Regions from separate parts of the Buttiauxella sp. AC142 genome, predicted to be linked through region 1. Evidence: riboswitches for the same ligand, from Rfam matches in the RefSeq annotation. Region 1 holds a riboswitch; the other holds the start of a gene.

Region 1 (4,211 bases):
GCGATGTTTTATTGCCAGCCGCCAGTAATCGTTAATAAATAGGCGAGCTTGGTATTGCTGGCTTAACTTGATGGCCGCAACAATATCGCCCTCAACGTCATCGTCGTGTTTGTCTTTGATGCGCAATTGAATGGTGCGCACGCCTGCTCCCAACAGTCGCTCAATCCATTCAACGCTATCAACCACCGGGTATAAACCCAACCGCTGCGGCACAGCGGGAAATGCAGGTTTGTTCATCACACTTCCTCCTGGCGCAGATAAATTTCGCCACCTTTTGCCCGGAAGGTTTGCGACATATCTTCCAGTCCGACTTCAATGGCTTGTTTAGCGGCGAAATCGCGAACCTCCTGGGAGATTTTCATTGAGCAGAATTTTGGCCCGCACATGGAACAGAAGTGCGCGACTTTGCCGGACTCCTGCGGCAGCGTTTCGTCGTGATACGCGCGGGCAGTGAACGGGTCGAGTGCGAGGTTAAACTGATCCTCCCAGCGGAATTCAAAGCGGGCTTTCGACATGGCGTTATCGCGTATCTGCGCACCAGGGTGGCCTTTTGCGAGGTCTGCGGCATGGGCCGCAATTTTGTAGGTAATCAGACCCTGCTTAACATCATCTTTATTTGGCAGGCCAAGATGTTCTTTTGGCGTGACGTAACACAGCATCGCGCAGCCAAACCAGCCGATCATGGCCGCACCAATTCCTGACGTGAAATGGTCGTAACCAGGCGCAATATCGGTAGTCAGCGGGCCGAGTGTGTAGAACGGCGCTTCGTGGCAATGCTCCAGTTCTTCGGTCATGTTGCGGCGAATCATCTGCATTGGCACATGCCCCGGTCCTTCAATCATCACCTGTACGTCGTACTCCCAGGCGATTTTGGTTAACTCGCCAAGCGTATGCAGCTCAGAGAATTGTGCTTCGTCGTTGGCATCCTGGATGGAGCCGGGGCGCAGACCGTCGCCTAAAGAGAGCGAAACGTCGTAAGCCGCGCAGATTTCACAGATTTCGCGGAAGTGCTCATACAGGAAGTTTTCCTGATGATGCGATAGGCACCATTTCGCCATAATCGAGCCACCGCGTGAAACAATTCCGGTGAGGCGTTTGGCGGTCATCGGCACATAACGCAGCAGTACTCCGGCGTGAATCGTGAAGTAATCGACGCCTTGCTCAGCCTGTTCCAGCAGCGTGTCGCGGAACATTTCCCAGGTCAGGTCTTCGGCGATGCCATTAACTTTCTCCAGCGCCTGGTAAATTGGCACAGTGCCGATCGGTACCGGGCTGTTACGCAAAATCCATTCACGGGTTTCGTGGATATAGCGGCCGGTAGACAGATCCATCACGGTATCTGCCCCCCAGCGCGTGGACCAGACCAGTTTTTCCACTTCTTCTTCAATGGAGGAAGTGACCGCCGAGTTGCCGATATTGGCGTTCACTTTCACCAGAAAGTTACGTCCAATAATCATCGGCTCAGATTCGGGGTGGTTGATATTAGCGGGGATAATTGCCCGTCCAGCCGCCACTTCGTCACGCACAAATTCCGGCGTGATATTTTCTGGCAGGCGCGCACCAAAACCCTGGCCTGGATGCTGGTGGCGTAACACTTCATCGCGAATACGCTCGCGGCCCATATTTTCGCGAATGGCGATGAACTCCATTTCCGGCGTCACTCTTCCCTGGCGTGCATAGTGCAGTTGCGTGACGGTTTTCCCGGCTTTAGCCCGCTTCGGCGTGAGCTGTGTTTCGAAACGCAATTCATCCAGACCGTCATCGGCCAGGCGCTCTTTGGTGTAGGCAGAGCTGCGGTCGGCCAAGATTTCGCAATCATCACGTTCGGCAATCCAGTTTTCACGTAGTGGAGAAAGACCGCGCAGGACATCAATGTTGATAGCCGGGTCGCCATACGCGCCAGAAGTGTCGTAAACCGGAATGGCATCGTTAGGGGTGAACTGCGGGTTTTCTTTGCTACTGCCAGTGGCTGTCGGGCTAAGCTGGATTTCACGCATCGGCACGCGGATATCATCACGCGAGCCGGTGAGGTAAATTCGCTGAGAGTTAGGGAAAGCTGTGCCTTCGAGGGTATTGATAAAGTGTTGGGCAGCAGCACGCTGTTCGCGACTGTTTGGTTTTTTTTCAGTAGTAGACATAGCTCATTCCAGTAATTATCAGGAAGTGGCTTGTCAGAACAACGGAGGAGTAATGAATGTGGGGCGCCCGCGCACGGGTGAACCCAAAAGCAGAATTACTCTTGTTCCCTTCGCAGGTATTAACCTGATCAGGTTCCGCGGATCCCGAATTAACGGTCTCAGCCGGTGCTTAACGCACTCGGCACTCCGACAAGAAGAAACCCGTATTGCTACGGGTCGATATGTAAATTACGCGTTAACAGAGCAGAACTCAAGCCGGACGTGCAAGGCTGCCGGTCTCATTAGCACTGTCATTTAGATCGTGGTCGTACGCCAACTGAATCAGTTTATCTTCCAGCGAAAAGCGGGATTCTAACGCTTCACCAATGCCGGAAAGTGCTTTCTGGAACTCAATATAGTTATCATGATCGATTGCGCTTTCGAGATGCGAATCGTAGAAATCCATGATTTGCTGGGTGTTGGCTTCAAGTTGTGGGTAAAGATGAGTGGCGGCTAAAAGTGGGCTGCTACCTTCCATTTCACTGATAATGCGTTCATAAATATTAAAATGGCCGGAAGAAAGATAGTCCACGAGGTTATGGCAAAAATTATCCAGAGCCTTTTCATCGAGCGCAGTATGGGATTCCTTGTTAGGCTTGATCCCAACCATATTGTAATAAGCTACCAACAGATGTTTGCGGGCATGAAGCCATTGGTCGATTAACTCATTACTACCACCAACGCGCTCAGTCAGGTTTTCTAACTGGTTAAGCATGATTGACTCCGTGAGTAGAGATGTGACGCAAACGTACCCAAAAGTGTTACGACTATTTGTTTATACCAGCGAACTCGGGGATGTGCACCAGGTTATGGAACGCGTAATTCAAAAGTTAGATCAGGGCTGGTTTATCGTCAGTCATGAACAAAAACTGTGGCTGCCTAAAGGTGAGCTACCTCACGGAGCGGCAGAGGAATTTCAATTAGATGGCGCGGTGGGGATACCCATCGGCGAATGGGAAAACGAGCCTGTCTGGCTGGTGCGAGAAAATCGCAAGGCGGATATGGGTTCTGTGCGTCAGGTGATTGACCAGGATGTGGGTTTGTTCCAGCTGGCTGGGCGTGGCGTGCAGTTGGCGGAGTTCTATCGCTCGCACAAATTCTGCGGCTACTGTGGCCATGAAATGCACGTCAGCAAAACCGAATGGGCGATGCTGTGTAACCACTGCCGTGAACGTTATTACCCGCAAATTTCACCGTGCATCATCGTAGCCATTCGTCGCGACGATCAAATCCTGCTTGCCCAACATACGCGTCATCGCAACGGGGTTTACACCGTCCTGGCCGGGTTTGTTGAGGTTGGGGAAACCCTCGAGCAAGCCGTGGCGCGTGAAGTGATGGAAGAGAGCAGCATTCGCGTTAAGAATTTACGCTATGTAACTTCCCAACCTTGGCCGTTCCCGCAATCGTTGATGACTGCGTTTATGGCGGATTATCACAGTGGCGAGATTAAAATTGACCCGAAAGAGTTAATTGACGCGGGCTGGTATCGATATGATCAGCTCCCGCTGTTGCCGCCGCCAGGCACGGTGGCGCGTCGTTTGATTGAAGATACCGTCGCCCTGTGTCGCGCGGACTATGAGTGATAAACTTGAGCGATACAGCCAAAGGAAATTCAAAATGACTGAACTGAAGAACGACCGTTACCTGCGGGCGCTGCAACGCCAACCTGTAGATACCACGCCAGTATGGATGATGAGGCAGGCAGGTCGTTACTTGCCAGAATACAAAGCCACGCGCGCTGTCGCAGGCGATTTTATGTCGCTGTGCAAAAATGCGGAGCTGGCTTGTGAAGTGACATTGCAGCCGCTGCGTCGCTATCCGCTGGATGCCGCTATCCTTTTCTCCGATATTCTCACCGTGCCAGACGCGATGGGGCTTGGTCTCTATTTCGAAGCCGGTGAAGGCCCGCGTTTCCGCTCGCCAATTACCAGCCGTGCCGATGTCGAAAAACTGCCGATCCCTGATCCAGAAGATGAACTGGGTTATGTAATGAACGCAGTACGCACCATTCGCCGCGAGTTAAAAGGCGAAGTG
Region 2 (4,211 bases), 1.9 Mb from region 1:
CCCCCTTTATTGAACAACTCTGCCAATACCCAAAATAATTCGAGCGGCATCGCGGCGGCAAGAGAGCGAGTCCCGATGAGCTTAGTCAACTAAGCGATTCGGGCAAGTGAACGCAGCCAACAAAGATGCCGTTTGAAGTATGATGGGTATTATTCTTCGCAGACAAACACATATAGATCGCTGCGACAATAACTAATGCTGTATTCGATAGGCCGGTTTTGCGGGTCAAACGCCACCTGTTTGATCACCAGAACCGGCACCGGCGTATCCAGCTTAATATGCGACTGGAACTCGCTGTCGGGCATTCTGGCGCTGACGCGGCTACGCGTTCGTTGCGGGATAATATTCTGGCTGCGAAAATAGTCATACAGCGAAACGCCGATGTCATCAGCATTGGCGATTAATTCCGTTGGCACGTAAGACTCTTCCACCGAAACCGCATCTTCATCGACATAACGAATACGTTTCAGCAGGAAAACATCGCTATCGGCGATAATCGCCAGTTGCTCGGCCACATCTGCCGGGCATTTCACCACGCGTTTGTTGACCCACAGTGTGTCAGGCTTTTTACCGCGCAACACAACTTGCTGCGAAAAGCCACGCGCCTCTTTCAGCGAATACTCAAACGTGTTGTTAATCTGCGTGCCGTAGCCTCGGGAACGCGTCACCACCCCTTCATCTTCCAGCGTCTGCATTGCTTTGCGCACCGTTATGCGCGAAACGCCGGTCAACTGACTGAGATCTCGCTCCCCCGGCAGAATATTCCCTTGCGGCAACACACCGCTGCGTACCGCCGATTTCACCGTTTCGGCGAATTTCAAATACAGCGGCGTGTTGTCGGCCTGCGAAAACCGCTGGATGAGTTGTTCAATGAGCTGCAGGTGAACCTGTTCCATTTCGCGCAAATGTCCGGAAGATAAGGTGAAACCAGTATAACTCAATGGTCTTATACAGGTATTACCTCGATTACCACCATTGGTGAAAATGATGCACAGGTCCAATTCCGTGGCCCACTTCCAGCGAATCCGCCTGCTCTAACGCCTGAGATAGCCACGCTTTAGCCGCCGAAATAGTCTTCGGCCAGTCAAGATAGCGCGGATAAAGTGCGGCAAGGGCCGCAGAAAGCGTACATCCCGTGCCGTGAGTGTGGCGAGTCTGGACACGCGGAGCGGTAAAACGTTGCGCACCGTCGCGGGTGAACAACCAGTCCGGGCTTTCGACGTCATCAAGATGGCCGCCTTTCATCAACACCGCTTTGCACCCCATTCCCAGCAGTGCATCGCCCTGCTCCTTCATTTCTCGCTCACTGTGTGCATGTGGTGCGTCCAGCAATGCGGCGGCTTCAGGCAGATTCGGGGTGATCAACGTCACTTGTGGCAACAGCCGACGACGCAGACTCTCTACCGCAGAGGGCGCAAGCAAGGGGTCGCCACTTTTCGCCAGCATGACCGTATCGAGCACCACGTTGCGTGCATTGTAAAAAGCCAACCGTTCAGCCACCGCTTCAACGATATCAGTTTCAGCCAGCATGCCAATTTTAATGGTGTCGATGCGCACATCGCTGAGCACAGAATCAAGCTGGGCGGCGACAAACGCCGGTTCAATGCGATAAACAGATTGCACACCGCGGGTGTTTTGCGCCACCAGCGCGGTGATCACGCTGGTGCCATACGCCCCCAGTGCCGAGAATGTTTTCAGGTCAGCCTGAATGCCCGCGCCACCGCTGGGGTCAGTGCCAGCAATCGTTAATGCGTTAATGCGTTTTTGCCCTCTCATGCCAGAGCCTCCGCATTAAGTCCGTAAAGTGCGTCAAGAAACGCCGGGACAAAACTGCCAGGGCCGCGACTCACGGCAATCGCCTGTTCACCGGCGAATTTCATAAACTGGCAGGCGGCAGCCACGTTATCCAGCCGCGACCCTGGCAGCGAGCAACAAGCGGCAACCACGGCGGAAAGCACGCAACCGGTACCGACCACGCGCGTCATCAACACGCCGCCGCCCGCAACGCTCCAGGCGTGTTCGCCATCGGTGACGTAATCTTCCTCGCCGGTAACTGCCACCACCGCGCCAGTCAGCTGTGCCAGTTTAAGGGCTGCGGGTAATGCAGAAAGTGCGTCGTCAGCGCTATCTACGCCACGACCTGCGGAATGCTCCCCTGCTAAGGCTAAGATTTCTGAAGCATTACCCCGGATTGCAGCAGGTTTTAGCGCGAGAAGTTCATGGGCAAATCGCGTACGAAACGCCAGAGCGCCGACGGCAACCGGATCGAGTACCCATGGCGTGGAGGATTGATTCGCGGCGTGAATGGCGGCCAGCATTGCGCGACTGCTATCAGCGGTGAGTGTTCCGATATTAATCAGCAATGCACTGGCAATGGGGGCAAATTGCGCAGCCTCTTCTGGCTCAATGACCATAGCGGGAGCCGCGCCAATGGCGAGCAGCACGTTGGCGGTAAAACCCTGCACCACATCATTGGTCATGCAATGGACTAAAGGGGGTGTGCTGCGTAAGTTATGTAAAACCGAGGCGGCGCAGTGGCCGGGTAACAGGTCAGGTTGCATCTTGTAAGCTCCTGCCTGGCGTGAAGAAGAGATGACCAGGCAGGCATCTGACTTCCCTACGCTGGCATTATCCAGATCAGGTGGTACGGGTATTTCTCAGCCTTCACAAAGAAGGGCACCCCGAGTCATGAGAGTTAAACAATTTCGTTTAATATTAATAGCGTAGGGGAAGAAGTTCGCAATTGCAAGCACTTGCACACGGCCTGTCAGCATCTCTTCTTCACGCAGACAGGAGCTTAAAACCTGTATGTAAAATGAACATACATCACGTTAACCATTCAGATCCTGAATAGTACTAACACCTATCCCTTTCCTTCTGATGTGATCAACATATAGGAATTATTTAGCTGCCTGAGCTGTAAATCCGCCCGGTTTTGTAAGTCTCTGGACACTGGCTGGTTTACAGGGGATGTTTGCAATTGCCTTATCAGCTCTTCGGCCGGAATGCTGTCATTGAATGACTTTGATATAGAGAACACCGCTGTTTTGAGCTCACTCACCGTCATGTACTTACCCTTCTTTTCATCTAGTTGGTTCAATCTGTCCTGGAGTTTCTGAAGTTCAGTCATTCCCTGATACCACCCGCTGATGTTGGCAGCAGGCAAAGAATTCGTCGCTAACTTTGACTGCCAGTCTGTTGAAACCGTTTTTGACAGTTCTGTATCGGGGTAAAGATGACGGGTTTGCTCGACCAGTTGAGAGCCATATTGTAAAGGCCAGTAAGGAGGCATGGTGATGAGTTCATCCAGTCGGGTTCTTAATGTCTTCGCATAGCTATCACTGTTTGCTAACCATGCAGGTGAATCATGTCGTAGTTGGTCAGAAACCGGAAGAGGCAGGCTGGCTGGTAAAGCTTTGAGAGATGACATCACCGCCTCTTCATCGGGATGGCTAAACAATGTCGGTATGAATTTAAACGCAACCAGGCTCAATACTCCCGCCGTAAGCAACCCACTGAGAAATGCCAGACCGGGTGCGATTCGGGGTGTTGGTTTCTGCCTGACTTCGCCATCAACCGTTGGCTGAGTATCTACGACATATACCCAACGTGGACTGTTGTTCACTTCTGGCACAAGATCCTCTGCCCGTACTGGCAGCGTGACGTCAGTATGATGGCTTTCTAACTGGTCTGAGGAAGCATCGCTATTTTCGAGCCTGACTACGGCATTTTTCAATATTTGCCGTATCACGTCCGTCCCGGCTGCGTTGTGAAGCTCCAGACGTTGTAAGGCTTCACCTGTTGAGCTCAGTAATTTTTCGCTCTGGTACAGGGCTGGTAAATCGACTCTGTGAAATGATAGTGTCCGGAATATCTGCTGGAGACGTTTACTCAGGCTGCTGAGTATTTCAATACGGGCATGTGCCGATGCAGGCCACATCGCTGACCACTGATAACGTATCAGGGCATCAAGAATCGCCATGCCTTCATTGAAACCCTGTATACCTGCCAGGTTTGTTCTTGCCAGGGTAAACCATGCCGCCGTCTGGAGTTCGACACCATTGGTATCGAACAGATTTAATGCCAGTTTTTCAACATACTGCCAGTTCACGTCTGGACGAGCGGGATGGGATAGTTTTGCTAGTTCATCACGTAATGCGGAGAAATCTGGCAGTGTGCGGGGATCGCTTCCGGTTTTAAGGTGGCGTTCG

Evidence for each region. A riboswitch is a leader RNA that binds a small molecule or an ion and turns the genes downstream of it on or off. The one in region 1 is predicted to bind thiamine pyrophosphate.
Region 2: it holds a riboswitch for thiamine pyrophosphate, as region 1 does, so the genes downstream of both, thiM (hydroxyethylthiazole kinase) here and thiC (phosphomethylpyrimidine synthase ThiC) in region 1, are expected to answer to the same signal.

The regions. Positions count from the first base shown of each region.
Region 1 covers NZ_CEEDCH010000001.1:4,818,208-4,822,418, forward strand. The annotation lists gene thiE (thiamine phosphate synthase) at 1-237, opposite strand, end outside; gene thiC (phosphomethylpyrimidine synthase ThiC) at 237-2,138, opposite strand; TPP riboswitch at 2,227-2,337, opposite strand; gene AC0IWZ_RS22505 (Rsd/AlgQ family anti-sigma factor) at 2,389-2,892, opposite strand; gene nudC (NAD(+) diphosphatase) at 2,987-3,760, shown strand; gene hemE (uroporphyrinogen decarboxylase) at 3,795-4,211, shown strand, end outside.
Region 2 covers NZ_CEEDCH010000001.1:2,900,429-2,904,639, forward strand. The annotation lists gene AC0IWZ_RS13525 (PfkB family carbohydrate kinase) at 1-38, shown strand, start outside; gene AC0IWZ_RS13530 (GntR family transcriptional regulator) at 150-896, opposite strand; gene thiD (bifunctional hydroxymethylpyrimidine kinase/phosphomethylpyrimidine kinase) at 967-1,776, opposite strand; gene thiM (hydroxyethylthiazole kinase) at 1,773-2,561, opposite strand; TPP riboswitch at 2,598-2,694, opposite strand; gene AC0IWZ_RS13545 (VasL domain-containing protein) at 2,864-4,211, opposite strand, start outside.